DNA from 3 places in the Cohnella boryungensis genome. Region 1 is predicted to be linked to each of the others. Evidence: predicted binding sites of a transcription regulator. Region 1 holds the regulator's gene; each other region holds the start of a gene.
What was found. The regulator NrdR, encoded in region 1, represses ribonucleotide reductase genes. The targets are predictions, from matches to a motif close to AACACNATATATNGTGTT.
Positions count from the first base shown of each region.

Region 1 (10,815 bases):
ATAACGATATGTACGGCTTTCAGCGGGGAGACGATGTCATCCGGTACACTGCGGATACGCTCGCCCAGACGGTACGGGCGCGGCCGAACGGAGACTGCTTCGTCGGCCATATCGGGGGAGACGATTTTATCGTTCTGTCCTCCGGGGGGGATGCGCTGCAGGTTGCGCAGGAGATGCTGCGCAACTTCGAGCAGGGAGTCGGCTCCTTCGCTCTGGGCCATACGGGACTGGTCACGGACCGTTCGGGGCGTCTGACGGAGGCGCCGGCCCTGTCCTTGTCCCTGTCGCTGATCCTATGCCGGAAAACAGCCGGCTGTACGCCGGAAACGCTGTCCGAGCGGGCTGCTCTGCTTAAGAAGAAAGCGAAGCAGCAAACGGGGAACTCGATCGCTTGGGAAGAGCTTGGCGAGTCGGAAGGAGAGAGCGCGCGCACGCTGGCCGAGGAATTAACCGTACGATAACACAATCTGCGTGTTGCGTTGACAAGCCCTTGGTATGTTTACCCTACAGAAGATTTTCATGGAAGACGGTGTTCAATCGAATGTCAACATCATGGTTCGGCATCGGGCAACTCAACGATCGGATTGACCGGCATTCTTCCATTGGGATAATCGCTATCGATCTGAACGAGTGGGGCGGCAAGCGGGCTCCCGGACTGCGGACGGAAGGCATCGATTGGACGACCTGGCTCTCCGAGTCGATGAAGCTTGCCGATCTCTGGTACGCGGACGAGATTGCCGGTCACCTGTGGCTCTATGCCGCGATGCCGCCTGCTCTCGGGGAAGAGGAGAGCGACGGCTATTTGCGCGGCCTGGCCCGACGAGTCAGGGAAGCCCTTGCAGCAAGCTCCGCAGGAGAACTGGCGGGATGGAGGGAGTCTCCCAATCGCGAGCGAGGCATTGGATACGCCCGGCTGAAGGGCTTGCAGACGAATTCCCTGAAGGAAGCCGTCTACGAGGGTATGCTGAAGGCGACCGCGCTTATTCGCGACTCCTGGATCGCGCACCCGGATCGGGAGCTGCGCTTCGAGCTGAACCGACTGATCGCGGAAAGCGGCATTCGCAGCGTATACCAGCCGATCGTACGGCTCCGGGACGGCAGAATCTTCGGCTACGAGGCGTTGACGAGATGTCCGGAGAACAGTCTGTTCGACGGGCCGCTTGCCCTGTTTCAATTCGCGGAGCGAAGCAATATGGCGCTGGCGCTGGATCGACTGGCCAGGGAAACGGCGATTCGCCATTCTCCGGAGCTTGCGCCCGTGCAGAAAATATTCATCAACGTCACGATGAGCATCATTAACGATCCCCATTTCGTATCCGGACAGACCGTCCACTGGCTGAGAGAACGGGGACTCATTCCCGAGCAGGTCGTGTTCGAGTTGACGGAGCGAAGCTCTATCGACGATTTTCCCGCAGCCAAAAAAATTCTGGCGCACTATCGCAGCCAAGGCTATGAGATTGCCATCGACGACGCGGGAGCGGGATACTCGTCGCTGCAATCCATCGTCGAGCTGAATCCCGATTATATCAAGATCGATCGTTCGCTCGTCCGCATGGCGGACAAGGATGAGATGAAGGAGCACATGCTGCGCACGTTCGTCGGCTTCGCGCAAAAAATGAACATCCGCACGGTCGCGGAAGGAATCGAGAGGCAGGAGGAGCTTCACCTTCTTCGCGCCATGGGATTCGATTACGCGCAGGGCTATCTGATCGGAAGACCTAGCGAGCATCCGATAACCGCCAGTCCGGGAGTCACCCCTAAAGCCTGATGGGGGAGGCTCCTTTTTCCATGATTGGGTGAAGCCTCCGGGCCGTACGCGGCAAGCTTCGGGTCGCGGGCCGTTCCGCAATTATGTTATGATGAGGCTATGAAAATAGTCGGCGAGGTGGGCGAACGGACATGACTAATGAAATGGACAAGCTTGTCTTAATCGACGGGAACAGCATCATCAATCGCGCTTTTTATGCGCTGCCGCCGCTGACGAGCAGCAACGGGCTGCATACGAACGCGGTGCTCGGTTTTACGACCATGCTGCTGAAGGTGCTGGAGGAAGAGAAGCCGAGCCATGTGCTTGTCGCCTTCGATGCGGGCAAGGTGACGTTCCGGCATGAAGGCTATTCGGAATATAAAGGCGGCCGTCAGAAAACGCCGCCGGAGCTGTCTGAGCAATTTCCGCTGCTGAAGGAGCTTCTGCAAGCGTTCTCGATCTCGCAATTCGAGCTGGCCGGTTACGAGGCCGACGACATTATCGGGACGATGGCGAAGCAGGCGGAGGAGCAGGGCAAGACGGCGATTATCGTCTCGGGCGACAAGGATATGCTCCAGCTGGCGACGGAGCGGGTCAGCGTGTGGATTACGCGCAAGGGAGTAAGCGAAGTCGAACGCTTCACCCCGGCGGGCATCGACGAGAAGTACGGTCTGACTCCCGCGCAGATCGTCGACCTGAAGGGGTTGATGGGAGACGCGAGCGACAATATTCCCGGCGTTCCCGGCGTCGGCGAGAAGACGGCGCTGAAGCTGCTGCATGAATTCGGCTCGGTCGAGAACGTGCTGGCGCATGTGGAGGAGATCAAGGGCAAGCTGCGCGAAAATATCGAGGCCAACAAGGAAAACGCAACGATGAGCAAGGAGCTCGCGACGATCTACCGCGAGGTTCCGTTAACCTATTCGCTGGACGATGTCTCCTGGAAGGGCTACGATTCGTCGACGCTGGCAGCGGCTTTCCGCAAGCTGGAATTCAAGAGCCTTAGCGAGCGGCTGAATCTGGGCGCGGCGGATGAGGCGATGACGGCCGAGACGGAGGAGACCGCGACGCATTACGAGGTCATTCTTGTGGACGGCCAGTCAGGCTGGGAGGCGCTGAACGGGGCGCTGGCCGAGGCCGAGGCCGTTGTAGTCGATTCGGCCGGAGACAATCCGCATCAGAGCGAAGGGATCGGTCTGGCGCTTGCCGCAGGCGGCAGATGTTATGTCGTCCCCTATGCGTCGCTCTTCGCGCCGGAAGCCTCCCGGCTGAAGGAATGGCTGCTCGACGGCGGCGCGCAGAAGATCAGTTACGATCTTCATCGGGCAGAGCTTGTGCTGGCCCGTTCGGGCATCGAGCTGAGCGGGCAGTCGTTCGACGTTCAACTGGCCGCTTATTTACTGGACCCGACTGAGGCCGATCCTTCGCTGCATGGGCTGCTGCAACGCTACGGCCTGGCGCCGATTCCGACCGACGAAGCGGTATACGGCAAGGGAGCCAAGTTCCGCGTTCCGGCTGCCGGCGATCTGGCGAAGCATCTGGCGGCCAAGGCCGATGCGGTTCGCCGCTTGCGTGAGCCGCTTGCGGAGCAGCTGGAGAAGCTGGGTATGCATCGGCTTTATTACGAGCTGGAGCAGCCGCTTTCGGTCGTGCTTGCGGGCATGGAGAAGCAGGGGATCGAGGTGCGTGCGGAGGCGCTTAAGGAGCTTGGAACGGAGTTTCAGCGTCGCTTGGAGGAGACGACGGAGTCCATCTACGCCAGCGCGGGATTCGAGTTCAACATCGGCTCGACGAAGCAGCTCGGCGAGGTGCTGTTCGAACGTCTTGGACTTCCTGTCGTGAAAAAGACAAAGACCGGCTATTCGACCGATGCGGAGGTGCTGGAGAAGCTGGAGCCGTATCACGAGATCGTGCGCCTCATTCTCCATTACCGTACGCTTTCGAAGCTGCAGTCGACCTACATCGAAGGCTTGCTGAAGGAAATTCGACCCGAGTCCGGCAAGATCCATACCTTCTACCGTCAGACGATCGCTGCGACGGGAAGGCTGTCCAGCCAATACCCCAATCTGCAAAATATTCCGATCCGTCTGGAGGAAGGCCGGCAAATCCGCAAAGCCTTCGTGCCCTCGGAGCCGGGCTGGACGATCGTCGCCGCGGATTACTCGCAGATCGAGCTGCGGGTACTCGCCCATATTTCGGGAGACGAAGGCTTGAAGGAAGCGTTTCTGAAGGAAATGGACATCCATACGAAAACCGCCATGGACGTATTCGGCGTTGCGGCCGATCAGGTGGACGCCAATATGAGACGGCAAGCGAAGGCCGTCAACTTCGGCATCGTATATGGCATTAGCGACTGGGGCCTGTCGCAGAACCTGAACATTACGCGAGGCGAAGCGGCAGAGTTTATCGAGCAGTATTTTCAGGCGTTTCCCGGAGTCCGCCGTTATATGGTCGACATCGTCGAAAAAGCGAGGACGGACGGTTACGTCACCACGCTGCTGGAGCGCCGCCGCTACTTGCCGGAAATCCGCCATTCCAACTTTAATCTCCGTTCCTTTGCGGAACGCACGGCGATGAATACGCCGATTCAAGGCACGGCTGCGGACATTATCAAGCTGGCGATGATGCGCATGCATGAGGAATTGACCGGTCGCGGCTTACGCAGCCGCATGCTGCTTCAGGTTCACGACGAATTGGTGTTCGAGGTGCCGGAGGAGGAGCTGGAGCTGATGAAGCGGCTCGTGCCGGATACGATGAAAACCGCGTTAAAGCTTGATGTTCCGCTTCTGGCGGAAGTGAGCGTCGGCAGCAACTGGTACGAGGCCAAGTAAGCTCCTCGTCATGGAGCGAAGGTTATGAGCTACTGAAGAAGGGAGGGGACGATAATGCCGGAATTGCCGGAGGTAGAAACGGTACGGCGAACGTTGAATCAACTGATTGTCGGCAAGCGAATCGAACGCGTGACGGTAAATCTTCCGCGCATTCTACAGCGTCCGGACGATCCGCTGCTGTTCGCGGCTTATCTGGAGGGGAGATCGTTCGTCGCGGTCGAACGGCGGGGCAAATTTCTTCGCCTCGTGCTGGACGGGCTGGTGCTGATCTCCCATCTGCGCATGGAAGGCCGTTACGGCCTGTATGGTCAAGAGGAGCCGACGGAGCTTCACACGCATGTCATCTTTCATTTCACGGACGGCACGGAGCTGCGTTACAAGGACGTTCGCCAGTTCGGGACGATGCACCTGTTCGCTCCGGGCGAAGAATGGCAAGCCGCTCCTCTGAATAAACTTGGATTAGAGCCTCTGGACGACAGCTTCACGCTGGAAGCGTTCCGGGGAGCGCTGGGGAAACGAACGACGAAGATCAAGCCGCTGCTGCTTAATCAGGAGCTCGTTGTCGGGCTGGGCAACATTTACGTGGACGAAGCGCTGCACACGGCGCGCATTCACCCGGAGACGCCCGCGAGCGAATTGAAGCGCAAGGATCAGGAGAGGCTTCACGCCGCGATCGTGGAGACATTGGCGGCGGCTGTCAATGCTGGCGGCTCTTCGATCAAGTCGTATGTGAACGGTCAAGGCGAGATGGGGTTGTTCCAGCATAGTCTGAAGGCGTACGGAAGAACCGGCGAGCCCTGTCTGACCTGCGGAGCCGAGATTGAGAAATCGGTCGTCGGGGGACGCGGAACGCACATTTGCCCGAGGTGCCAGAAGCCTCCGGGAGGCAGCGGCCGCGCTTCGCTGACCGGAGGATCGTTGAAGCCGCGTTCTCACGCCGTCAAGCGACGGCTGGAAGGCGCAGGACAGTAAGACTTCGCGATTAAGCGAAGGCGGCGGGGCATTCGCGCGGTTACCTGCATAGGATGGAAAGTACCCGGCTTCCGAACACGGGAGAGCGGGATCGCATCCATGCAGGGGGAAATCCGTTATGATGGCACATGTCGCTTCTCTTCTGTTGTTGTCCTTCGCGGTCAGTCTGGACGGCTTTGGCGTCGGCATGACCTACGGCGTTAGGAAGATCAAGATTCCCGTTCTGTCCGTAATGATTATTTCGTTGTGCTCCGGCCTGATCCTGCTGCTCTCTATGCTGGTCGGCGTAGCCATGGCGAAATGGATTCCGCCGCAAGGGGCTTCCGTCGTCGGCGCGGTCATTCTGATCGGAATCGGTTTTGCGGCTTTAATCCAGTTCATGCGCAGCGGCGAGCGCGAAGAGCGCACCCAAGGCGACATGGACGCGTATAAGCATCGCGATACGGAATTGACGGAAACGACCAATAACGCTCCCGTCGTCAAGCTGGAGCTTCAACTATTCGGGTTTATCATTCAAATTCTTCGTACTCCGTCGGCGGCCGATGTGGACCGCTCCGGAACGATCAGCGCGGGAGAGGCTTTTCTGCTGGGGACGGCGCTGTCGCTGGACGCCTTCGGCGCGGGAATAGGCGCCGCATTGGTCGGCTTTCCGCCCATTCTGACGGCGGTGCTGATCGCAGCCTCCAGCGGATTATTCCTGTGGTCGGGAACGAAGGTCGGATTCTGGGCGTCGAAGTGGCGTTGGGTGAGGCAACTGTCCATGCTCCCCGGCATTATTCTGATTACGATGGGAATACTCAAATTGTTTGTATAGGGAAGAGGGCTTATGAATATTGGATTAACGGGCGGCATTGCCACCGGCAAGAGCACGGCAGCCAGGCTGCTTACGGAACGCGGGGCGATTCTGGTCGATCTCGACCGAATCGCCCGCGAGGTTGTCGAGCCGGGACAGCCGGCGCTGCAACAAATTGCGGAGCGCTTCGGGCCGTCCGTGCTTCTGGAGGACGGAGCGCTGGACCGCAAGAAGCTGGGTGCGATCGTCTTCTCGGATGCGGCGGAGCGCAAAGCGCTTGAGGCGATCACGCATCCCGCCATTCGGGCCGTCATGAAAGCTCGAATGACGCATTACGAAACGACGGAGCCGGACAAGCTGGTCGTCGTAGACGTTCCGCTGCTGTATGAATCCAAGCTGGAAGGCTACTTCGAGCAGGTGATGGTCGTGTACGTTCCCCGGCCAACGCAATTGCGCCGGCTAATGGAGCGCGACGGGCTGTCTGCCGAAGAAGCGGACAAGCGGCTGCAAGCGCAGATGGACATCGAGGAGAAAAAACAGCGGGCCGATATTCTCATTGACAATAGCGGGTCACTCGCGGAGACGGCGGAGCAGATCGCGCGTTTCTGGCGGGAAAAGGGGTTAGGATGAAGCGGAGAGTCAGACGCAAGCGTTATATCATTCCTCTGCTGCTTATCCTGTTGGGCGCGCTGTTCATCCAGTCGGACTGGCTGGGCAAATGGATCTACCCGATCTCCTTCAAGGAGGAGATCAAACGCAATGCCGAGCTGTACGAGCTCGACCCGCTGCTCATTGCCGCCGTGATCCGGGTGGAGTCGAACTTCAAGCAATCGGCGGTTTCCCGCAAGGGAGCGGTGGGCATTATGCAGATTATGCCGGACACGGCCTCCTGGATTCTGGAGAAGGGCGATTTCGGCGATATTACGGTGGAGAAGGCGGGGACCGAGGCTCATGCGGGCATCGCGCTGGGCTCCTGGTATATGAAGGAGCTGAACCGTCAGTTCGACGCGAATCTCGTGCTTTCGCTGGCGGCGTACAACGCAGGGCCGGGAAAAGTCAGACAATGGCTGGACAAAGGCGTATGGGACGGCAAGGAAGGGACGATTCAGAATATCCCTTACGGAGAGACTAGACATTATGTACAACGTGTGTTGTATTATTATAAGAAGTATCAGGACATTTACGAAACGCTGTGAATGCGCACTTCCCGCGCAATCGTCGCATAAAGCGGAGAAAGCCTTGGAGCGAAGGCCCCAAAGCTTCCTCTATGAAATGCCTTCGGTATTGGATTGATCGCGGGATTAACGGCCTGCCAGTTGTTGTTCGGCGATTTGCACCAAGCGGCGGGTAATGTGTCCCCCGATGGAACCGTTATCCTTCGTAGTCATGTTGCCTTGGTAACCATCTTGAGGGATGGCGATGCCAAGTTCTTGAGCGGCTTCGTACTTCAATTGGTTCAAGCCCGCAGTCGCTTGAGGGACGAGCAATTGATTGCTGTTGTTGTTTTGTCCGGCCATGTGTGTTCACCTCCTTGCGGTTGGTAACTGTATTATGTGCGTTATTTTCCCGATCATGTAAGGGAAGGCTTGGAAATTAAGAAAAAGTCGAAGGAGGCGAAATCAGCGACATGAAGTGCCCTTATTGCGATTACAACGGAACGAAGGTTCTGGACTCCCGACCGGCCAACGATAACAAATCGATTCGTCGTCGAAGAGAGTGCGAGAAGTGCAGCCGCCGGTTCACGACTTTCGAGACGGTTGAAGAAACGCCCTTGATGGTCATCAAGAAAGACGGCAGCCGCGAGGAGTTCAGCCGGGACAAGCTGCTTCGGGGCCTGCTCCGCGCCTGTGAGAAGCGGCCGGTGTCCGTCGGCCAGCTTGAAGTCGTGGTCTCCGACGTGGAGCGGGAAGTGCGTAATACCGCGCTTGCCGAAGTGGAGAGCCGGATGATCGGCGAGCTGCTCATGGAGCATATTTATCATGTGGACGAGGTTGCTTATGTTCGGTTTGCTTCGGTATATCGACAGTTCAAGGACATAAATATGTTCCTGAAAGAGCTGAATACGCTCATGAGCAAGCACGGTATATAAGGAAGACTGCGAACGAAAACCGGGGCTGAATTCGCGATTGCTGCGCGCAGCTCCGGCGCATTACTGTTAGGGCGAAGAAAATTTATTTTTTTGCAGGCAAGCCGTTGACAGTGGTTAGAGTATTGTGATAAACTCATTTTTGTCGCCAATTACGGGCCCTTAGCTCAGCTGGGAGAGCGCTTCGCTGGCAGCGAAGAGGTCAGCGGTTCGATCCCGCTAGGGTCCACCAATATTTTTCAAGACGGGCTCTTAGCTCAGCTGGCAGAGCAGTTGACTCTTAATCAATTGGTCCAGGGTTCGAATCCCTGAGAGCCCACCATCATCGTTCGAATCGAAACGGCAGAGATGCCGTTTTTTTGCATTTCAATAGTGTTTAAACTGTTGTTCGATATAAAGGAAGAAACTGCCTTTTTGCGTAGATATAGCTATATTAAAATAAGCACCTATCCCCCAATCGGCAGTTCTCTCTTCCGAGGGTAACAGGTTGGTTCCGATGAGAGCGATTTTCGAGAAACTGGGAGCCATGATCAAGCAAAGGCACTGCGAATATCATCCTAACAATCGGCAAAGACACCGCCACAGTAAACAGTGAATCGGTGACATTAGTAACCCCAGCTATAATAAACAGCGGCAACACAATGGTACCCCTCCGTTTAGTAGCAGCACAAGTAGGTTGGGAGAACGCAACGTCTACAGCAATCATCACGTCTGTCGAGAAACTTGCAAAGTGATGTTAGTAATTTAGAAAGCCAAAATTATAGGAATGTATGTCCGTATGCCGCAGGACTTCTGTATATGAGGTCTGCGGTTTTTATATTCCATGAATACAGCCGCTATTTTCTGGGGAGCGGTAACCCGGTGCGGGATTCCAGCGGAATCGCACATCTTCATGTTCGGTGAAAATAAAGTTTTAGACTGCCGGGTGCTTCAGCATTTACTGCCCACAAACAGACATCATGAGTTTGAACCCCTTAATTCAATTATGGGGTTTTTGTTTTTTAGAGCTGAAACGGGTGAGTCTAGGGTGAAAATCTTGTAAGTTGCAGAACTAGAAGCAATAGTAGGTAACAGATGAGCAATATAATGAATAAACCTAAAAAATAGAAAGAAAATTCATACTAAAGTCCATTTTAACTTATGTTCCAACATGTTACAAATATATAAAAAGGAGGGGGATAATGGTTAATTTGAGTTTGATTCATAAAACAAATTAGAATGAGGAAATGTAATGAAAAAGGTAGTTCTATTTGTTGCCATGCTGGTTTTACTCTTAACCAGTGCACCGGTATTTGGTGACTCGAATGACGGAGATGAAAATTTGAATGCAAGCCTGAGACTAAGAGCGAAGCTTGGCTTCAATACTAATATTTCTGATGTGCGTAATATCAACTCTAAATCCGAGTATCGGGATACAAGAAATATTTATGGTCTTTCATTGAGTGATGAAGAGGTTGCTGAAATGAATATACGTGAATCGCTACTCGGTGAGGCTTCAAACTTGAGAAAATTGATCTATCCTGAAGAGATCGGTAATATAATTACTTCTAATAAAGAAATTAACCAAGATTGGAGGAAGTCCTTTGCAGGTCTTTATCTTGATAATAAAGACAATGGAAAAATAAAGATTGGAATTGTCGATTTAGAACAAAATAGTTACATAGCTGATCAAATGTTGAAATCATTTTCTTTATCAGATCGCGTGAGTTTTTATAATGCGAGTATCAATCACGATGAGCTTCTGAGTATTCAAAATGAACTTACGCCACTTTTTAAAGATCTCCCTATTACGGATTCAAGTGTTTCTCTTCAAAAGAATAAAGTCATTATAGGCGTCCAAGACCTAGCATATACTGATGAAATAGAGAGTCGTCTATCTGATTTTGCTAAGAACCATGTCGAATATATTTATAATCCCAATGTGCCTGAGCCCTTCAACACTAGAACTAATTATTCAACCTATTTAAGAGGTGGGCTAGGTATTGATAGACCAACAAGTCCAACTTCTAATGTAATATGCAGCTCAGCATTCAACGCAAGAAAACAACAGTCAAATGGTACTTACCTATATTATACGATTACTGCTGCTCATTGCGGAGCGCTTGCTAGTACATGGACTCAAGGTGGATCCAGTATGGGAACAGCCGCTTACAGAAATTATGGAGGACAATCCGATATTCTTGCGATTCAAATCGCTGCAAATCGGGCAAGTGCACAAATCCAGAATACTGATACTGATAATGTAAATATTGTAAGCTACGTACTGAATCAAGACCATACGGTAGGTACCTATGTGTGTGCTGTCGGCAGGAAAAACGAGTGCCCGACATGTGGGACCATAATTGATTCTGATTATCAGACTTCGTATGATAGCGGTCAAACGCCATTT
Region 1 covers NZ_JBHSED010000038.1:105,488-116,302, reverse strand. Annotated here, with positions in the region: gene ACFO1S_RS18470 (EAL domain-containing protein) at 1-461, shown strand, start outside; gene ACFO1S_RS18465 (EAL domain-containing protein) at 542-1,768, shown strand; gene polA (DNA polymerase I) at 1,912-4,575, shown strand; gene mutM (DNA-formamidopyrimidine glycosylase) at 4,630-5,547, shown strand; gene ytaF (sporulation membrane protein YtaF) at 5,666-6,361, shown strand; gene coaE (dephospho-CoA kinase) at 6,374-6,970, shown strand; gene ACFO1S_RS18440 (lytic transglycosylase domain-containing protein) at 6,967-7,536, shown strand; gene ACFO1S_RS18435 (small, acid-soluble spore protein, alpha/beta type) at 7,642-7,857, opposite strand; gene nrdR (transcriptional regulator NrdR) at 7,968-8,429, shown strand; tRNA gene ACFO1S_RS18425 (tRNA-Ala) at 8,583-8,658, shown strand; tRNA gene ACFO1S_RS18420 (tRNA-Lys) at 8,673-8,748, shown strand; partial or broken gene ACFO1S_RS18415 (stalk domain-containing protein) at 8,972-9,160, shown strand; gene ACFO1S_RS18410 (hypothetical protein) at 9,658-10,815, shown strand, end outside.

Region 2 (10,815 bases), on a different contig from region 1:
CAGCTGGATATGGACTTTCCCAATGACCTGTTGGTCCGCTTCTGCAAGATAGATGGTCATGCCCCTCTTTTCTTCCTCCTCAGGTAAGATCATCCCTTCCATTAGATCGCTTGTCTCCTCTTCCCCCAGCTTGTCGCCAAAGTATATCGCATTCTGCCGGTGAATCTCCCACGCATCGGCATTCGTCGCCTTTCGAAATATAATGCCCTCTAAGTCATTGTGTATCTCCGGTCGATTCACTCGCAGATACATCTCATGCTCCGAATGATGATACCTTGCTCCGGTTCCTTGGATGAACGCTCGCCCGGCTTCTGACTTCCGATCGCTTAAGAGAAGCATACTTTTGGGAGATTTGCGCCTCCACTCTGCCAAAACCAGCCTACTTAGTGTCCCAAAAACGCCTTGCCGCCTGTATTCTGGATGAACCATGCCATTCACTTCGAGCGGTGTATCTGCGCCGCCGAATTCGCAAACCCCTATATAGCCAATCAATTCATGTCCGTCAAAATACATGAATTCATTGATTTCGCGGATCCCCGCGCAGTCTTTCCCTGTGTTTATGCCAAGCTTGTAGTCCAATTCGAGCTTCAGCGTCGTCTGGTCTTCGCGGATGCACCGTTCTTGGAGTCTGTTAATCAAGTCATAGTCTTCTTGGCAGATTCCTTCTCTAAGCTTCAACCACGGGTTACGGATAATCTTCATGTGACACCTCTATTGGTCCGATTGTCGTATTCCCGAACGATCAAGGGTTCAGGCCGATGACAACTATGTTCAAATCTGGTGACAAATCAATTTCTGCTTCGTGATAGAAGTAATTATCTGACGAATTATTCTCACCTGCTGCGACTCAGTTACACTTGCTATAGCCGCAATTCCCGCACGTTTTGCAGCCTTCGACGTTCAGCAGGGAGGCCGAGCCGCAGGAGGGGCACAGATCCTTTGACGTGTAGGCGACTCGCGCTTTGTCGGACAGGACGTTGTAGCCGGTTGCCGCGATGGGCGTCTCGACCGCCGCCGCTTGCTCGCCATCGGCGAGACCGGCATGGGTTTCGAGCGCTTGAGCGACCGCATCGGCGATGGACTCGACGCGATTCGGACCGAAGCCGACGGCGCCGGAGCCGCCAATGCCCTTAAGATGCTTCACGAGCAGTTGGACTTTGTCGCCATGATCCCCGTAGCGCAGGAACAACGAGCAGACCCGTCCGAGCGCTTCAGCCATCGCGAAGACATCGGAGCCGGCTTTGCCGACGTTCAGGAAAATCTCGCCCGGCGTGCCGTCGATGTCGTTCACCGTAATATAAGCCATTCCGAACGGCGTATTATATTTGTAGGTCGCGCCGCGCAAAATTTTCGGACGGCTCTTGTACGCTTTGTCGAACGTTTGCTTTTGCTGCGGAGTCACGTTCACGTTTAACGCGGCATCGAGCGTCTCTGCGGGAGAGCTCGCGGCAGCTGCGCCGACGGCGGCCTCCGCCTGAGCCGCTTCCTTCTTCTCGTCCTTGGCCGTGCTCAGAACTTGCACGTCCCGACTGCCGTCCCGATAGATCGTCACGCCTTTGCAGCCCAATTCGAACGCAAGCTCGTACAGCTCGGCCGTCTCTTCGACCGTGAAGTCGGACGGACAATTCGCCGTCTTGGAGATCGAGCTGTCGACCCAGCGCTGAATCGCCGCCTGAGCGCGAATGTGATCCTTGGCGGACAAGTCCATCGCCGTAACAAACCATTCCGGCAGCGTTTCGCCCGGATGCTCGTCCTTCCACTCCTGAGCGATCGGGACAAGCTGCTTATCGAAGCCGAGACGGCTCTGACGGAAAAATTCAAAGGCAAAATAAGGCTCGATGCCCGTTGAGGTCCCTACCATCGTCCCCGTGGAGCCCGTCGGCGCCTGCGTAATGACGGTAACGTTGCGCATGCCGCGCTTGGCGACCGCTTCGCCGACTTCCGGGTACACCTCGACCATATTTTTCATAAATCCGCTTTGCAGGAACGGCTCAGCCTCGAAGGCAGGGAAAGAGCCTTTCTCCGCCGCGATCTCCGTAGAGGCCAGGTAGGCTTCCCGCGCCATAAAGCCGTAGATTTTGTCTAGAAACTCCAGGCTCTCCGGGCTGCCGTAGCGAATTTCCAGTCGAATCATCAGCTCCGCCAGCCCCATAGTCCCCAAGCCTACGCGACGCTCGTTCTGCTGGTTTTTCTGATTTTCCGGGAAATGATACGGCGTCTTGTCGATGACATTGTCCAGGAAACGGGTGGAGTATTTGACGACCTGCGACAGCTCATCCCAAGCCACGTCGTGGTTCTCCGCATCGTAGAACTTGGATAGATTAATCGCCGACAGATTGCATACGCCCCACGCGGGAAGGCCTTGCTCTCCGCACGGATTCGTACAGATAATCGGATTAAAATACCAGCTATTGGACATCTGATTGTAGTATTCCATAAAAACAACGCCCGGCTCGGCCGATTTCCACGCGCCCTCGATAATGCTCTTCCAGACGTCGCGCGCGCGAACGGTCCGATAGGGTACGACGTTCTTGCCAAGCCTCTTCCATTTCTCCAGGTCGCCGTCCCATAACTCGTCATATTCGGGGTCCTTGGCGTCCGGGAACACCAGCTCCCAATCGGCGTCTTCCTTAACCGCCTTCATGAAGGCATTGCTCACGCATACCGACAAGTTCGCGTTCGTTACCTGGCCCATGGTCTGCTTAACGGTAATGAAATCCTCTACGTCGGGATGCCAGTCGTTAATCATCAGCATCAACGCGCCGCGACGGCTGCCTCCTTGCTCGATCAGTCCGGTCGTATAGCTGAACAGTCCGCCCCAGGAGACCGCCCCGCTGGAAGAGCCGTTCACGCCCTTGACGATGGCGCGCCGCGGCCGAAGAGAAGACAGATTGATGCCGACTCCGCCGCCGCGAGCCATAATTTCGGTCATCTCCGACAGCGTCTGCATAATCCCTCCGCGGCTGTCGTGAGGGGATGGGATCACATAACAGTTAAACAGGGTCAGCTCTTCGCTGGCTCCCGCTCCCGCAGCGATGCGGCCGCCCGGAACGAGCTTCCAGTCCTCGAGAAGCCAACGGAATTTCTCTTCCCAGGCTTTTTGCTTTTCTTGCGTATCCTCAACGGAAGCCATCGCTTTAGCGAGACGCGACCACATCTCTTCCGGCGTCTTTTCGATCGTAAGGGTAAGCTTCTCCACCGTAGACTCGACAAGCTCTCCGTTGCGGAGCTTGACCGTTACTTTTGCCCCCTCGCGCGCGACGACTTCCCCGACGTCCTTCGTAGGAAATTTCGGATCGTCCTTCGTCAGCACGAGCACGACGTCGCCGACCTGAGTCTCGTTCGTGTCCGCGTTCTTCCATGCATACCGGTCCAAAAATATTTTCTCGCTTAATCCTTCCAGCCGTCTTCCCTGCATCGTGTTCAATCCGGCACACCCTCTCCACAAAAATGAATAGCTGTCCTCTGATTTACGACGCGCGACAATCGTTCGCATATGTAAATTGTACAATATATTGTGTCCGAAAACCATTATAACCCCCCACATTTGGTGCCCCTTATGAATATTCCGTGAATTTCCGCCATCTCTACATCGCCTTCTCCATGACTTCGAGCACTGCCTGCCGCCGATCATTTCACAGATTTGTTTTGAATCCCGCGCGTTTGCTCATACTAAAGAAAGAGTTGAGATGTTACCGCTTAGGAGGACTTTACCGTTGCAAATCCCACACTCCGGTCCCACCCCCGTCGGCCTATCGGCCGCCGATGAGGCATCATCCCCTATCCCGTCGTCTACCGAGTCGCCAGCGGGCGTCTCCAAGCCTCCCTATTCCGGGCAAATTCCCGATTCCCCGCCGCGCAAGCTTCATCCTCTAGTAGACCTGCACCTCGATCGGGGAATATTCGAAGAATTGGAGCGCAGAGCGGAGCGCAACGGCCCTTGGGACGATTGGTCCATCTACCAGCTGGCTCTGGAGGCGGAGCAGGCGACCTTGGTGACCGACTTTCATGCACTGCGCTGCCTTTCCCTATTGCCGCACTTCGAGCCGATGCCTCATCAGATCGATACCGCCCGCAAAGTGCTTCACGAGATGCGAGGACGGGCGATTCTCGCCGATGAAGTGGGACTTGGCAAGACGATCGAGGCCGGCCTGATTCTGAAAGAATACTTGATTCGCGGTCTGGTCAGAAAGGCGCTGATTCTGGTGCCCGCGTCGCTTGTGCTGCAATGGGTGCGGGAGCTGAACGGCAAGTTCGACATCCCGGCTGTCGCGCAGCGCAAAGCTTATTCCTGGGACAATGACATTGTCGTAGCCTCGATGGATACCGCCAAGCGCGATCCCCATCGCCAAGCGCTTCTGGACAGCGAGTTCGACCTGATTATCGTGGATGAGGCCCACAAGCTGAAAAACAAACGAACGGGCAACTACCAATTCATCAATGAGCTGCGCAAAAAATATTGCCTGCTGCTCACCGCGACGCCGGTTCAGAACGATCTGTCGGAGCTGTACAACCTGATCACGCTTCTTAAGCCCGGCCAGCTCGGAGGCGAAGGAGATTTCGCGGCGAATTTCGTCGCGGATCGCCGGGTGCCGAAGAACGAGGCGAAGCTGCACGAGGCGCTTGGTCAGGTCATGATTCGCAACCGCCGCAGCGACGGCGGCGTCGAGTTCACGAAACGCGTCGTCACCAACGTGACGCTTCGTTTGTCCCCCGAAGAGATGGCGCTTTATGACGGCGTTACCGATTACGTGCGCAAGCATGCAGCGGCCGAGAGCGGCGATATGGCCAGCATGCTGTCGCTCGTCACGCTTCAGCGCGAGGTCTGCTCCAGCCGCGATGCCGTCTTCCTCACCCTGATCAACCTGTTCAAGAAAACGACCGAGGATTCGCCGCTCCGCGCCCGCATCTGGGAAATCGTCGAGCTGATCAAAAGCATTAAGGCCAATACGAAAGCCGAGAAGACGATCGAGCTGATTCGCAGTCTTGACGACAAGGTGATCATTTTCACGGAATATCGGGCGACGCAGGAATATTTGCTGAAGTTTTTCAAGGATCACGGCTTATCCGCCGTGCCTTACCGGGGCGGCATGAACCGGGGGAAGAAGGACTGGATGATGGAGCTGTTCCGCAAGCGCGCGCAGGTCATGATCGCGACCGAAGCGGGGGGAGAAGGTATCAATCTGCAGTTCTGCCACCACGTCATTAACTTTGATCTGCCCTGGAACCCGATGCGGGTAGAGCAGCGAATCGGCCGCGTTCATCGCCTCGGACAGACAGAGGATGTGCAAATCTTCAATCTCTGCACGATCGGTACGATTGAGGAGCATATCGTTCACCTGCTGCACGAGAAGATCAACATGTTCGAGCTGGTCATCGGCGAGCTGGATGAGATTATTCAGCTGTTCGAGCAAGACGAGTCGCTTGAGAAGCGTCTGGCCCAGCTCGTGCTGGAAACCGCTGACGGCGAGGAGCTGCGCCGAAAAATCGACGGGCTCGGGGATACGCTGATGGAAACGAAAAATCGAATGCTGCAGGAGAAGCCGACATGAATCCCAAACAGGTTAACCGTTTTGTCGTCTGTTATTTGGAGTCCAAGCTGTGCCACTTCGTCGAGAAAAGCCCCTCCAGCGTCACCGTCAAGCTGTCTCCCGACGCGGACCGGGCGCTTTCGAACCGTCCCTATTATTGGAGCTTTGTCGACCGCACCGGCACTCCGCCCGAGACGATGACCTACCGCTGGTCGTTCGAGCACCCGACGATGGCCGATAGAACGAACGCGTCTCCGATTTCCTACGTGATGACCGAATCCGGCCGCGTCATTCAGGAGGAAGTATACTTCGGCTCCCGGCGGCTGCACCAGCTCTTCGAGGTCGTTCAGCATGCCGGACGCTGTGTGACGCTGTTCGAAGAGCCGCCGCGCGGAAGGCTGGACCCGCTCGGCTCCTTGCCCTATACTGCATGGCTGGGCGTGAACTTCAAGGTCGGCTATGAATGCGATATGAAAAGGGAAGAGCTGTACGACTGGGGCATCTCCCTCGCTACCGGCATCATCCAGGAACGCTTCATGGACAAGCTGAAGGATCGAAGGCTGACGCCGCGACTTCCGTCGAACGTTCACCTGTTAAGGAATGGATTGTCTCTGCGCAAGGGGATGGTACAGCTTGAAGCCGCGCTGGAACGGAAGCTGCGAAATACGGACTTTGGCTGGGCGGTCGAAGCCGAGGCAAGAAGGCAGGATGAGCTGGAGCGCATTCGTCAATATTACGAGCCGATGCTGGCGCACATGGAGCATCCCGACCAGCGGGAGCAGAAGGAACTCTTGACCGCCCGATTTCGGCAGAGAGAGGCAGAGATCGATTGGCAGTATCGACCGCGCGTCTCCGCCTCCGTCTTGAATTGCGGTATTTTTCACCTTCCGGGCATCGATTAGCCAGCCTTGGCGAAAATACGCCGTGAATCGGCAAAAATAGAACCGTCGTCAGAACTCCTTCCATGACAGGTTCTAACAGCCTCGGCAAAGCTTGTCCGATACAATAAATTTCAGAGAACAGGGTTGTCCATTCTAGGAAACAGCAGGTGATCGACATGTGGTTATTCGCAAGCTCGAAGCAGAGCCGGATGCGCGCTTGCCGCCGGTTCGCTATAACCGTTGCGGCCTTGGCCAGCCTGGCACTGTATGCCGCTCCCCCTACCGCCTACGCCGCGAACTCCGAATCCGCGTCTCGCGCCTCCGCTCCGTCGCGGCTGGAGCGTCAGGTGCAGGATTGGGTCGCGCAGTTGTCCGAGCGCAAGCCGTTTCACGGCTGGCAATCCGCCGATTCCCAGATCGAAGCGCTCGGTCCCGGCACGCACAGCTGGCTCGTGTTGTTCACCAAGGATGGTCATGACATCGGCTATATGGTCGTGCACGCCGTGACGGACGGCACGTTCCGGCTAGGCGAATACGGCGTAGGCGCATTCCCGCTATTCTCCCCGCAGCTGCTGAAGCGTTCCCTTATCGACAGCGGACTGGTCTCGGAGAATCGGGCCGAGGCCATTACGGCAGTCAAGCATTATCTTCATCCCTTCTCCGCCGCATGGGAGGTTTCCATAGGAAACGATACGTATTGGTTTGATGCCAAGACCGCGGAGCAGCTTCCTGTCGACCGGAAGAACTGGAACGATCGGTTGTCTTCTTTGCATGGCGCTTCGGAAGCCGCCCCTGTGTCAAAAGAGGCCCGTGTCGAAACCCTGCAAATGAATGAGTCTTTCGATCCGTATGATAGATTGTCCTGGCTCACCAAAGAAACGCCTTTCCGCGCGAAAGACGTTGATCTGCTGCAGAAGCGTCTGAACCAAGGCAAGCCTCTGCGGTATGTAACCGAGCCGTTCGGCGATGCCATGCTGTATGCAGTAGCGGTCATCGGCTACCAGCGCTGGTCGAACGGCCGTGTGGATATTGCGATGGATATGAACGGAACGCGCTTTGCTCCCCTCGACGCTCTGCTGGATCAAGGGCAATTTTACCGTTGATTCGTTAAGCTTCGTACGGTCTCATTGCATCATTGCGACGTATTCGCGGAACGCGCCTCCGGGCGCGTTTTGTTTTTTCTGTCCACACGTCCGCCCCACCATAGCATCAGCCCCATCGGAGCCATCCCGAACCATTTCGTCAGCCAGGGCTCCTTGCTCATCGCCGCCGGCTTTACCGGCTGCTCCTCGGGGGAGCGGTCCATGTAGCTGACGACTCGCTCCGTTACGTACTTCAAGTATTCGGAACTGTCCATGCTTCTTCCCCTCCTTGTTCATAGCATGCCCGAATGCGGCATCGGCAATCCCCTCGAACGTGGCTTTCTGCTTTCGAGGCATTTGCCTGTTGCATGAGGAAGGCGCTTTTGAGTCACGCTATAGCAAGTTGGTCGTCACGAACAGGAGGATGAATCGGCGTGTTACGTAAACTATGTCTGCTCTGCTGCTCGATGCTGCTGCTTGGCGGCTGGAGCGGGGCCGGGAGCCCCCCTAGCGTCAAACGGGCTTTGCCTTCGGCCGATGTCCTGATCGATGCCGGACATGGAGGGATCGACGGGGGAACGCATTGGAATGGCATATTGGAGAAAGACATTAATCTGGCCATTTCAAGGAAGCTGTATTTGCTGCTGCGCGCCAAAGGCCTGAAGGTGATTCTGAACCGTACCGGCGATTACGCGCTCAGCGACGACAACCGCTGGCATCTGTCGCGCTCCCGGCATCGACGCGATCTTTCCCAGCGCAGAGGCTTGACGGACGAGATCGGCGCCTCACTGTTCGTCAGTATCCATGTCAATTGGTCGCCGAAGGGGAATAAAAGAGGCCCTCTGGTTATCCATCAGGCCGAGGGAAGAAGCGTCGTGCTTGCGCGCTTTATTCAGGACAGTCTTAATCGCCAGCAGGGCAGATTCCGGCTGCCTCAGGTCGCGGATAAATTTTATTTGCTTAACCGGGTACAAGCCCCCAGCGTCATCGTAGAGACGGCGTTCCTCAGCGATCCCCAGGATCGCGCCATGCTGACCTCGATTCCCGGGCAGAATCGGATAGCCGCCGCCATCGCGAACGGAATTATCGCTTATCGGGCCTTCTCGCCCTGAGCGAGGGGATCGGGTACAGGCAGCATCCGGGTGAGCGGAACGAAAGCCGCTTGGCTCTTCAATTCGGGGATAGCGCCTCTGAGCGCTTCCGAGGTATGAAGTCCCGGCGCTCCGACGTGACCGATGACGATGCAGCGCTCGTTTTTGCCAAGAAACTTTTTGACTACGCCGATCTGTTTCAGGACGTGATGCTTCGTGTATACATCGTCGAGAAAGACGTCGTTATGGAGCGTGACAACCCCAATTTCTCGCGCAACCTTCGGCACGACCGTTTTGAAGGACGTCCGGCTGTCGAGGAAGAAGAGGCCTTTCTCCTTGCATACCTGCAGCACGATAGTCATGACGCGAGCATCGGCTGTAGCTTTGGAGCCCATATGGTTGTTCATTCCGATTGCATGGGGCACGTCCGCAATGGCCGCCTCCACCCGTTTGCGAATTTCCTGATCGCTGAGATCGGTCGTAATCGCACCGGGACCCAGCCAGCTCTTGCGTCCGCGAATGGGTTCCATCGGCAGATGTACGATCACATCGTGCCCCCGTCGATGGGCTTCCATCGCGTCCTTCTTCGTGGTAGGCAGGAAAGGCATAACCGCGACCGTCAGCTTGATCGGCAGCTCCAGCATCTGCTCCGTCCCTTTCATTCCGTTGCCGAAGTCGTCGATGACGACGGCAATCTGGCGCGGCTGGGCGGAATTGTCCGTAAAGGAGAATCGGGCTTGCGCCGTCGCAGAGCCCAGCAGCGTTCCCCCCGCCAAAGCGAGGGCCGCAGCCGATAAGCTTATTCTGTGTCTGAATTTCATAAGGTTCCATCCTCCAGCATGTAATGGCCAAACGGTGCATTGGCGCTTAGTATCTGCGGGAATGGAAATATTTATGTGCTTTTTTCTCTAATCGGCCAAGCGTTCGCACACCTCGTCACAGAAGGTCTTCACTCCGATAACGGTGAGGCTTTGAGAAGCGATCTTCTTGGCGGCGCATACCGCAAGCTTATAATCCGGCGCCCAGTCGTACAGCTTAAAATGAAAATGCCGGGGAAGCATATCGGATCGGAACTCGGGACGGTCGTCTCGCAGCTCGAACGAGAACGCGCTCAGCGGCTGGCGCAAGCCGGTGCCGATCGCCTTCACGTAGCTTTCCTTCAGCGTCCATAGCTTGAAGAACGCTTCCCATCTTTCCCGGCCCTCCTTCTCTATAATTTGCTTATATTCCGTCGGGTGAAAAAATCTTTCGGCGAGCTTAACATCGATCGGTCGAACGAGCTCCACGTCTATGCCTACCTCTTCCTCGTCGCATACGCATACGACCCAATCGCCCGAATGCGAAACATTGTATCGGAACCGCGGCGAATTTTGCACGAAGGGCTTGCCGCACGCATTGCGGGAGAACCGAATTTCCCGATTGCGGATGCGCAAACGGCGCTTCGCAAGGTCGCGCACCATCAAGTCGGCCACGAGCAGGCGCTGAGCGTCTTCTCTGCGGCGGAACTTGCGGATTCGTGCCCTTTTCGCCTCGTCCGCAAGCTCAAGAAGTCGGCGGAACTGCTCTGCGTCTATGTGCCGATCGCAGTATACGGCTATTAATTCCAGCATTCAATCGCCTCACTGACCAGCCCCTCCATCGAACTGAAGCGGCTTTAAGATCGCTAATCGTCACAGCCTTTTTCACGGAAGCCCGTAGTCCAGCTTCTGCTCCGCCTTCAGACAGCTTCGATTTTAGCGGAAAACCTCCCGGCATGGCCGGGAGGCTTTTGGGTTGCAGCGATCGGCTCACCCTAGTAGCCTAACGCTTCTTTCGCCTTTTTCCATTTGGCGTTCAAGGCGTCGAATTCCGCTTGGATGTCCTTGGAGGTGAAAATCTTCTGGATGTATTTCCCTCCGTACAGGTCGATCTCCGCTTTGTTCGCAATTTCGTTAAACTTCGGGTCGGAAGCCAGATTTTCAATATAGTTGGGCTTGAATCCGTCGAACTCCGCAAGCTGCGGATTGTTGGACGATTGGATTTTGAACACCGGCAGGAATCCGCTCTCGTCCGTATAGCCCGACTCCTTGACGAAAAACTCCACCCATTTGATCGCAAGCTCTTTATTTTTGCTGTCCTTGCTTACGCCGATGAAGTAGTCGGGTCCGCGAGGCACGTTGTAGCTTCCGCCATTGTTGTCGTAAGGGAACGGGAAGAAACCGATATCCTCGGATTTGCCGCCGGCGCCAAT
Region 2 covers NZ_JBHSED010000021.1:35,618-46,432, reverse strand. Annotated here, with positions in the region: gene ACFO1S_RS12705 (GNAT family N-acetyltransferase) at 1-702, opposite strand, end outside; gene ACFO1S_RS12700 (adenosylcobalamin-dependent ribonucleoside-diphosphate reductase) at 848-3,418, opposite strand; gene ACFO1S_RS12695 (DEAD/DEAH box helicase) at 3,840-5,552, shown strand; gene ACFO1S_RS12690 (YqhG family protein) at 5,549-6,433, shown strand; gene ACFO1S_RS12685 (hypothetical protein) at 6,589-7,515, shown strand; gene ACFO1S_RS12680 (YqzE family protein) at 7,545-7,769, opposite strand; gene ACFO1S_RS12675 (N-acetylmuramoyl-L-alanine amidase family protein) at 7,929-8,606, shown strand; gene ACFO1S_RS12670 (divergent polysaccharide deacetylase family protein) at 8,585-9,406, opposite strand; gene ACFO1S_RS12665 (4'-phosphopantetheinyl transferase family protein) at 9,494-10,195, opposite strand; gene ACFO1S_RS12660 (ABC transporter substrate-binding protein) at 10,378-10,815, opposite strand, start outside.
Region 2: a site for NrdR is predicted at 3,505-3,522, ahead of ACFO1S_RS12700 (adenosylcobalamin-dependent ribonucleoside-diphosphate reductase). Genes of this name have one in related genera too.

Region 3 (10,815 bases), on a different contig from region 1:
GCCGAGCAGCGAAGTCGTTGTAATCGGGTTCGGAGAGCCTTCGCGACTGCCGTTATGCCGCCCCCGCCCCAAGGCCGACAACCAGAAGCAGCAGGACGAACAGCAAAGGGAGACCGTTAAAGACGGTTCCGAGGATCGCGAATACTTTTTTGCGTCCCGGACGCGCCAGGCCTACAATTCCCAGAATAAGCCCGACCAGCACCATCAGCAAGAGAAACGGATAGAATGCCAGAAAACCGATGTGCGGCTGAATTTTCTCTACCAGCTCTTCGTCTGTCATCAGCCGATTGCCGTTGGCATCGACGATCTGCGTAAAATCGACTGCGTCGGTCAAGAGTCCGACGAACACGATGGACAGGATGACGAAGGATGCGATGCTCACGAGCGCCAGAACGAACGAGGCGATTCCGAGCCCGCTGTGCTTCAAAGGCTCGTTGTTCGGGTGCTGCACCGGAGTGAAACCGTACGGTTTTGCAAATTGTTCATTCTTTTCATGGGGGTCGTTCATGACTTTCCACCTCATTCGCGATATGATAGATAGTAAATCGTTTCCCTGTTCACAAGGAGGATATACTCTACATGAATCAGTATACAAAAATTGGGGCCCTTATCGCTATGCTTTCTGTTGCATTCGGCGCATTCGGCTCGCACATTCTGGAGGAACGCCTGACGGCCGACGCTCTTGATGTCTACGATACCGCGGTGCAGTACCAGATGTTCCATTCCATCGGCATCCTGCTTCTCGCCCTGCTGATGGACCGCCTGCCCTCGCCCAAGCTTGCCGTCTGGGCGGCGAGGCTGCTTGTCGCGGGCATCGTTCTGTTCTCTGGAAGCCTCTATATTCTTGCCCTCAGCGGAATCAAGATACTTGGGGCGATTACCCCGATCGGCGGCGTCGCGTTCATCTCGGGCTGGATCTGCATGGCCCTGGCGGCTCGTCAGCCCAAGAAACAGGCAAAATAAATCGCTCCCCGTTCGCCCAATACCCTATAATAGAGAAGCTGCGTTGACACAACTATTCCCAATCGGAGGAAGGATGGAGCCGAGTGAACGCATGGTCTAACGATGGACTTTGGCTGGCGGGTATTGCCGCCGTTGCTGGATTGACCGCAAGCGCCGCTTCATTGGGCTGGTTGTTCTCGCGCAATCGCTACCGGGCCGCAGTGCCTGATTCTTCCTATCCGCCGGAAGTGCTGGAGTCGCTTTATCATCATAGCCCGATCGCTTTCGCGCTGATCGATCGCCAAGGCCGCTTCCTGGATATTAATCGGGATCCCGCGGACATGATCGGCTACGGTAAGCATGAAGTGAGCGGAAAGCCTTTCCTGTCGCTGATCGCCGAGGACATGCAGGAGGCGGTTCGGGGGCTGTTTCTGCGTGCGCTGCAAGGGGAGCAAATCTCGCAGGAAATCAAAGTGAAGCATAAGCAGGGACACGCGATAGATTTGTTTATTCAAACCTCTCCGCTCATAAGAAGGGGCAGAACGATCGGCATACTTGCGTTTATTCAGGATTTCAGCGAACGCAGGCGCTCGCTTGAGAGAATCCGGTATATGGCCTATTACGACGATATGACCGGCTTGCCGAATCGTCAGTACTTCAAGAAACGGCTGGAGGAAAAGCTGGCGTCGGCCCGGATGAGGGGCTCGATGCTCGCTGTGTGCTATATCGACGTGGATCAGTTCAAGCTGGTGAACGCGTCTTTCGGACGGGACTTCGGGGATATGCTGCTGCTGCAGATTGCCGAGAGGCTTAGCCGAAGCTTGTCGGAGCCGGGCGATCTGGCTCGCATGGAGGGGGACGAATTCGCGGCCTGCCTGGACAATCTGAGCAGCGCGGAGGAGGCGCAGGAACGCTTGCAGGAGATTCTGTCCGTTCTGAAGGAGCCGTTCGAGCTGCGAGGCGTTCCCGTACATATTACGGTCAGCATCGGAGTCGCTTGCAGCGGCGGCGAGGACGATGCGGCTACATTGCTCAAGAGGGCCGATACTGCGCTGCACCGGATGAAGGAAAACGGCAAGAACGGCTACCTGCAGCATTCCGAGGACATGGATCATGTCGCGATGGAGAAGCTGACGATTCAGCATGAAATGCGCAGAGCGCTGGAAAACAAGGAGTTCGTGCTCTACTACCAGCCGCAATACGACCTCGCTTCCGGCCAGATTGTCGGCATGGAGGCTCTTATCCGCTGGATGCATCCCGAGCGGGGAATGATCTTCCCCGGCGATTTTATTCCCGCAGCCGAGGAGAGCGGGCTTATTGCGCCGTTGGGAGAATGGGTGATCGAGGAAGCTTGCAGGCAGAACAAGGCTTGGCAGGACGAAGGGCTGCTTCGCATTCCGGTATCCGTCAATCTGTCGTTCAGGCAATTTACGGAAAAAAACCTGACGTCGAAAATTTCCGGCATTTTGGAGAAAACCGGCCTGCATCCCCGTTATTTGGAGCTGGAGATTACGGAGAGCATGACGATGGACGTGGAGCGCGCCTCGCAGGATCTGCGCGAGCTGACGGAGATGGGACTCCACATTAGCATTGACGACTTCGGGACGGGCTACAGCTCCTTCCATTATTTGAAAACCCTGCCGATCGGGCGGCTGAAGATCGACCGTTCGTTCGTCCGGGATATTAAGCAGGACCCGAGCGACGCCGCAATCGTGGCGGCGATTATCTCCATGGCGCACAAATTGCAGATGCAGGTTGTCGCCGAGGGGGTGGAGACGAAGGATCAGGTTCATTTCCTCCGTTCTCATCGCTGCGACGAAATGCAGGGCTATTTCGGCAGTCCTCCCCTGTCCAGCAACAGCGCTCACGCGCTGCTCATGGAGAAGGTTAACCGACCTGCTTTACCTGCATACCACTAGCCTTCACCCGCTGCGTGAAGGCTGAGGAGGAGGAGCGCTTTGGCGGCTTCTCTTCTTTTTTTGCTTTAAAAAACGGGCTTCTTCCCGGTCGGATTATAGGTCAACTTTCTCATTGACACACACAATATATTGATATAAATTGAATAAAGTCGCTATACATATTGTGTTGAGAACGCGAAAGGAGAATGAAAGCATGCTGGTCGTCTATGATTCCAAGACAGGTAACGTACGGAGGTTCGTAGAGAAGTTAAAACTGCCTGCGGTGCAAATCGAGGAATCGCTAGATCTCGACCAGCCTTTCATTCTCGTTACCTATACGACCGGGTTCGGCCAGGTGCCGGACAAGGTCAGTTCCTTCTTGAAGAAACATCATCAGAAGCTGCGTGGAGTGTCCGCCAGCGGGAACCGCAACTGGGGGGACGGGTTCGCGCTCAGCGCCGACCGAATTTCGGAGATGTACGGGGTGCCCGTCATCAGCAAGTTCGAATTGTCCGGGACAAAGCGGGATGTTGAGAAATTTGTACAGGAGGTGCAGGCAGTTGCGTCATATTGAGCTGAACAACTTGCTTATGCAAAGAGATACGGAAGGGTTCTTCCAATTGGACAAGGACCGCGAGGCCGTAGCCGAATTCATGGAGGACGTCTACCGCAAGAGCGTGAAATTCGCCAACGCGGGAGAAAAAGTCCGGTACATGGTGGATAACGACTTTTACGAAGATGTCTATCGTCACTATACAGAGCGCGAGGTTGCGCAAGTCTATGAATTGACGCATGAATACGGGTTTCAATTCAAGTCTTACATGGCCGCTTCCAAGTTTTATACCGATTACGCCGTCAAGACGGATGACAAAACGCAATATCTGGAGCACTTTCCGGATCGGGTCGCCATCGTGGCGCTGCATCTGGCCAGAGGGGACTTCAACGTAGCGCGCGCGCTCGCTTCCTCCATGATGGAGCAGCGGCTGCAGCCGGCAACTCCGACGTTCCTGAACGCGGGCAAGAGCCGCCGGGGAGAGATGGTTTCTTGCTTCCTGCTGGAGATGGACGACTCCCTTAATTCGATCAATTACGTGATCGGCACATGCATGCAGCTTTCCAAGATCGGCGGAGGCGTGGCGGTAAACCTGTCCAAGGTGCGCGGACGCGGCGAAACGATCAAAGGGGTAGAAGGAGCCGCCAAAGGCATTATGCCCGTTCTGAAGCTGATGGAGGACGCTTTCTCCTACGCGGATCAGATGGGCCAGCGCAAAGGCTCGGGCGCCGGCTACTATAATATTTTCGGCTGGGACGTCATGGAGTTCCTGGACAGCAAGAAGATTAACGCGGACGAGAAAACGCGCCTGAAGACGCTGTCGATCGGCCTGATCGTTCCCGACAAGTTCTATCAGCTGGCGGAGAAGAACGAAACGCTGTACGTCTTCGCTCCTTACACAGTGTTCAAGAATTACGGCAAGCACCTGGACGATCTAGATATGGACGAGATGTACGACACGCTGCTCGCCGACGATCGGATCAAGAAAAAGGCGATTATGAGCGCGCGCGATATGCTCGGCAAGATCGCCACGACCCAGCTGGAGTCCGGCTATCCTTATATTATGAACAAATCGAACGCCAACCGCGCCCACGCGCTTAAAGATATCGGAAGCATCAAAATGTCGAATCTTTGCACGGAGATTTTCCAGCTGCAGGAAACCTCGGAGATCGGCGATTACTCCGATCCCGATACCATCCGCAAGGATATCAGCTGCAATCTCGCCTCCTTGAACATCGCGAATGTCATGGATACGCGCAAGATTAAGGAGTCGGTGCACGAGGGCATTATCGGCTTGACTGCCGTCAGCGACATGACGACAGTGGCGAACGCGCCGGGAGTCGCCAAGGCGAACTCCGAGCTGCATTCCGTCGGTCTTGGCGCCATGAACCTGCACGGTTATCTGGCCAAGAACAAAATCGCATACGAGAGCGCGGAAGCGCGCGATTTCGTTCGGACCTTCTTCATGATGATGAACTTCCATTCCATCGAGAAGAGCATGGAGATCGCCAGAGACAAGGGCGTGACCTTCCAAGGCTTCGAACGTTCCGAATACGCCAAGGGTACATACTTCGATCGCTATCTGTCGACGGATTACCGCCCGGCTACGGAGCGGGTCAAGCAGTTGTTCGCAGGCATTGAGGTGCCTTCTCCGGCAGACTGGGCCTTGCTGAAGGCCGACGTTGCCGCTCATGGCTTGTATCACGCTTATCGTCTGGCCATCGCGCCTACGCAGAGCATCTCTTACATTCAGAACGCGACTTCGAGCGTCATGCCGATCGTCGAACCGATCGAGACCCGCACCTACGCGAACTCGACGACGTATTATCCGATGCCGTTCCTGAGCCGGGACAATATTTTCTTCTATAAATCGGCGTATCAGATGGACCAGTTCAAGGTCATCGACCTGATTGCCGAAATTCAACCTCACGTGGATCAAGGGATCTCGACTGTCCTTCACGTGAACAGCGACGTGACTACCCGTCAGCTCTCTCGCTATTACGTCTATGCGGCCAAGAAAGGCCTTAAATCTCTATATTACACTCGCACGAACAGACTGTCCGTGGAAGAGTGCGTGACCTGCTCGGTGTAAGGAAGCAATAGGCATTAGGAGGAATCGATTCGATGTGTGCTTTAAAAGCCGTTAACTGGAATCGTCCGGACGACGATTTCACGATTACGTTCTGGAACCAGAACATTATGCAGTTCTGGACGGATGAGGAAATTCCGCTGTCTGACGACAAGATGGCTTGGATGAATCTCAGCGATCAGGAGCGGGATTTATATATGAAGGTGCTGGGCGGTCTGACGCTGCTCGACACGGTGCAAGGCGGAGTCGGCATGCCGAGAATTCTCGAGCATGTGGACGGCCTGCAGCGCAAAGCCGTATTGGGCTTCATGGCGATGATGGAGCAAATTCACGCCAAGTCCTACAGCAGCATCTTCACGACTTTGGCGACGACCGAAGAGATCGACAGCGTCTTCCGCTGGGTCGAAGCGAATCCGCGCCTTCAGACGAAAGCCGACACGATTGTGCAGTATTACAATAATATCGACTCGCCGAAAAGCCTGTTCCTGGCGATGGCCGCTTCGGTGCTGCTGGAGAGCTACCTGTTTTACAGCGGCTTTTTCTACCCGCTCTACTTGGCCGGACAAGGGAAGATGACAAGCAGCGGCGAAGTGATCGACCTTATTCTGCGCGACGAGAGCATCCACGGCCTGTACGTGGGCGTGCTTGCGCAGGAAGTGTACGGCAAGCTGGACGAGACCGAGCAGAAGGAAGTCTACGAGGTGCTTTACGGACTGCTCATGCATCTTCACCAGAACGAAGAGAAGTATACCGATGAGCTGTATACGGCGATCGGTCTGGAGGAAGAGGTTAAGAAGTTTGTTCGCTACAACGCGAATAAAGCGTTCATGAACATGGGCTTCGATCCGGTGTTCGAGGAAGAGGAAGTCAATCCGATCGTGTTCAACGGCATCAGCACGCGCACGAAGCAGCACGATTTCTTCTCCAAGAAGGGCAACGGCTACGTGAGAACGATTCATGTGGAAGCGATGACGGACGACGATTTCCAGTTTGATTTTGATTCCAAATAAAATAAAAGAGGATTCGGATAGGGCCAAGCCCTGAGCGAATCCTCTTTTATTTGGCGTTCGCGGGTGCGAAGCGCCGCGCTTACTCGATAAAATCGTCGATCTCGTTCAATCCGACCGTGTATACTTGCTTTTCATCGACGTGGTATACGGTGATGAGATGCTTGTCGGAGTCGTAGTTCAGAATTCGGCAAGGAATGCTCAGCTTGACGCCGCGTCCCTTGTTTATATTGATCCGGATCAGCTTGCTGGTCTCGATAAAAAAACGGATACGGAGCTCCAGCGGATCGGGAGGATTGGGTGGCTTGGGGGATTCCGTCGGTTGAGATACGGCTTTCTTGGGCGGCGGGTTAGTTTTCTTCTCCGTCGCTGCGGGTCGGGTATCCGTCACAATGCGGTAATCGTCGAAATTGTTTTTGTTGAGCTCCTGGAGCAATTGCTTTAAAGCGGCGCCTCGGTTCGGGGCAGAGATGTTAATCTCGACTAAGAAAGCGTGGGAGCCATCGGTTTGTGTAAAGGTTTGACTCATTTTTAAAGATGCCTCCATCAAAAAGCGTAGTTCATTTATCCCATTACCCAATATACCACTTTATGAAAGCCCAATATAGAGGTATAGGTCAAAATGCCCTGAAAAATAGTTCTTAACACGCATATGTTATATTCATAACGCTACGGCGAGCAGGGCGGGAGGGAGCAGATATGGTCAAGGTAGTTCCGCTGCAGATTGGAGACTGCACGGCGGTCGGCGTTGAGGTGCTATTGCCGAAAACAACGCTTCTTGCGGTCACAGCCGGCCCCGGCTATATTATGTGTGGTGCGCTTGATGTGCAATTGCTCAACGAAAAGCTGCGGGAACGCGGAATCGTGGCTGGCCGCGCAGTTGGAGTCAAGACGATAGAGCAGTTGCTCGATGCGCCTCTGGAGTCCGTAACCGATGCGGCGCAAGCGCTGGGAATCGTCGCGGGCATGCAGGGCCGTGAGGCCATACGCCGAATGGCGCAGGCGATTTACTGAGCGCTTAGCTTTCGAACAGCCGGCGCAGCGTCTCATCATAAGGCGCATTGACAATGCCCTTCTCCGTAATAATCGCGGTTACGAGCTCGCTTGGCGTAATGTCGAAAGCGGGATTGTAGACGGCAACACCCTCTGGCGCGGTGCGCTTGCCGAAGCCGAATGCCACTTCGTCGGGATGCCGTTCTTCAATCGGAATGTCGGCGCCGGTCGGCGTCGACAGATCGATGGTCGAGAGCGGACAAGCTACATAGAACGGAATGTTGTGGGCCTTCGCCAGCACGGCTACGCTATAGGTGCCGATCTTGTTGGCGACGTCGCCGTTGGCTGCGACGCGATCCGTTCCGACGATAACCGCCTGAATCCAGCCCTTGGACATGACATGTCCGGCCATGTTATCGCAGATGAGCGTGACGTCGACGCCCGCGCGCTGCAGCTCGAAAGCGGTAAGACGAGCTCCTTGCAGCACCGGCCGGGTTTCATCGGCGAATACCTTTAACTGAATGCCTTGTTCCAAAGCCAGGTAGAAGGGAGCCAGCGCGGTGCCGTATTTGGCTGTAGCCAGTCCGCCGGCATTGCAATGCGTAAGAACGCCCATCCCATCCTTGAACAGCGTCAGCGCGTGCTCGCCGATCTTGCGGTTGGTCAGCTCGTCTTCTGCATGAATTTGTTTAGCCTCCTGCAGCAGCGCATCCGTTGCCTCTGTCGGCGAAAGGCTGGAGGACCCCAGCGTCTCGGCGCGCGCCTTCAACCGATCCAGCGCCCAGAACAGATTGACGGCCGTTGGCCTGGAGGTAGCCAGGTAATCGGCATGACGCCGAACTTCGCTCTGCCAGGCGGCCAAATCTCCTGCGAAGCCGGTCAGACCGAGCACAACCCCATATGCGGCGGCGATTCCGATGGCCGGAGCGCCCCGCACCTTCAGCTCGCGAATAGCTTCCCACACCTCTTGCGTCGTCGTCAGATGCAAGTATACGGTCTCTTCCGGAAGAAGCCGCTGATCCAACAAGGACAGGGCATCGTTCTCCCAAATTAACGACTGCAGCACTTCGTTCGATGGCGGCTGCGATAATAAGCTCATAAGGCTTGCTCCTCTCGATTCTCTCCAGAAAATTCCCCTTTAATCAGGCTTCTGAAACAGAATCGGCAATTTCGATGATCTGTTCGATAGATGTGATTTGGCGATTGCGTTTAATAAGAGCGGTCCCGATGGCGAGAGCCATCCGTTGCGCTTTGCTTCTGACCGCCGGGTCCGGAATTTTGTCGATGTCGGCGACGTGCGCCAAGCCGACAATCCGGCGCACGACTTTAGCGCCTGCGAAGCCTGCGGTGTCTTGAAGCAGTCTGCGCATATAATCGTCTTCGTAACCGACTGTCTTGGCGATTCGGTCCGTGCCGTGCTCTTGCCACAGCGCGCGGAATTTCCGGTCGAAGGCGATCCAGATGTCGCGAACCGTGTCGGTCAGATAACGTCTGCGCTCGGCGCGGGCCTTCGCATCCGCGGACCAATGCTCTTGGCCGGCATAATGGAGCAGCAGATTCGCGATAACGGCGCCGATATCGAAGCCGATCGGACCGAAATAGGCGAACTCGGGGTCGATGACCTTCGTCGACTGCTCCGTGATGAAGATGCTTCCCGTATGGAGATCGCCGTGAAGCAGCGCTTGAGCATGGGTCAGAAATTTCTCGCGCAGCAAGGCAACCTCAAGATGAAGGCCGGCATCCGCCCAGAGACGCTCGGCTTCTCCTTGAAGATGGGCATCGAAGCTGTTCGTATCGGCATTCGTATACGGATGATCGAAAATCAAATCCTCGGTAATCTTGCACAGATCCGGATTGACGAAGGAGCGGGAGAGCAGCTTCTTCTCCTGCTGGCTCATGCCGAGATCGGACGTGAAGAACAGCGTTTGGGCGAGAAAGTCGGAAATATGCTCCGCGAACAGCGGATAGACTCCGCCCTCGATCAGGCCTTGGCGCATAATGACGTGGCTGCTTAAGTCCTCCATCACCGTGAACGCCAGATCGTGATCGACCTGATGCACTGTCGGTACAAGTCCGGGGGCCAGCCTATCCTGAATGATCAGAGCTTCGCCTTCAATCCGGGCGCGATCCAGCGACAGAGGCCACGATTCTCCGACGACTTTGGCATAAGGCAAAGCTTGCTTAACGATCACGCTCGCGCCGGTCGAGGGCTGACTGACGTGGAAAACCAGGTTAAGGTTGCCGTCGCCGATTTCACGGCAGCTCAATTCGCCTTCAGCGGCGAAAATGCCGGAAATATTCCGGGCAATGGCGATGGCCTCTTGCTCGTTTAGCGGGTGATATTGCGTCATGATCGTACTCCTCTACAGGGTTCTCCGACAGGTTCAGTTGTCTTTAACGAAAATTGATCTGTATGTAAGTATAAAGCACTTTACTACTGAATTAAAGTAGAGCTTTGATTGGAGAAAAAGTCAGTTTTATCTACCCATTGTGGGGTTTTGGAGGACTGACCGCACAGACTTGACCATGATAATTTGTTAATAAAGCAGTAAGATTAGCCAAGAGGAGAGGATCTAGCATGCTGAGAAAAATGAATGCGGTTCCAATTGCGCAAGTACGTCTTCAGGACAGCTTCTGGTCGCCCCGCCAGCAATTGGTGAAGGACGTCGTGATTCCTTATCAATGGGAGGCGCTAAACGATCGCGTTCCGGGCGCCGAGCCTAGCGGTACGATCGCCAATTTCAAGGCGGCTGCAGGCGAGCTTGACGCAGCGCATCACGGCTTCGTCTTCCAGGACAGCGATCTGGCGAAGTGGCTGGAGACGGTCGGCTTCGTTCTCCAACAGGGACGGGACGAGGCGCTGGAGCAGTTGGCCGACGAGGCGATCGACCTGATGGGACGCGCCCAGCAGTCGGACGGTTATCTGGACACGTATTATCAGCTTCAGAAGCCGGGCAAGCAATGGACCAACGTGCGGGACGATCACGAGATGTACAATGCCGGACATTTCATGGAAGCGGCGGTCGCTTATTACGAGGCGACGGGCAAGCCGAAGGTGCTGGACATTCTCTGCAGGTTCGCCGACCACATCGGAGAGGTATTCGGTCCCGGGGAGGGACAGAAGCCCGGCTATTGCGGACACCCCGAGATCGAATTGGCGCTGGTGAAGCTGTACCGGCTCACGGGCAAAGAGAGCTACTTAGCGACCTCGAAATTTTTCGTCGAAGAGAGAGGCAGGGAGCCTCAATACTTCAACATCGAGCTGGAGGAGCGCAAGGCTGCAGGCTATACGGAGCGGGTGGAAACGCGCAAGCAGTCGTATTTTCAGGCGCA
Region 3 covers NZ_JBHSED010000035.1:316,855-327,669, forward strand. Annotated here, with positions in the region: gene ACFO1S_RS16900 (hypothetical protein) at 53-508, opposite strand; gene ACFO1S_RS16905 (DUF423 domain-containing protein) at 580-963, shown strand; gene ACFO1S_RS16910 (putative bifunctional diguanylate cyclase/phosphodiesterase) at 1,047-2,861, shown strand; gene nrdI (class Ib ribonucleoside-diphosphate reductase assembly flavoprotein NrdI) at 3,055-3,414, shown strand; gene nrdE (class 1b ribonucleoside-diphosphate reductase subunit alpha) at 3,401-5,485, shown strand; gene nrdF (class 1b ribonucleoside-diphosphate reductase subunit beta) at 5,518-6,492, shown strand; gene ACFO1S_RS16930 (hypothetical protein) at 6,572-7,018, opposite strand; gene ACFO1S_RS16935 (YunC family protein) at 7,189-7,503, shown strand; gene mtnA (S-methyl-5-thioribose-1-phosphate isomerase) at 7,508-8,581, opposite strand; gene mtnK (S-methyl-5-thioribose kinase) at 8,625-9,833, opposite strand; gene ACFO1S_RS16950 (glycoside hydrolase family 127 protein) at 10,061-10,815, shown strand, end outside.
Region 3: a site for NrdR is predicted at 2,980-2,997, ahead of nrdI (class Ib ribonucleoside-diphosphate reductase assembly flavoprotein NrdI). Genes of this name have one in related genera too.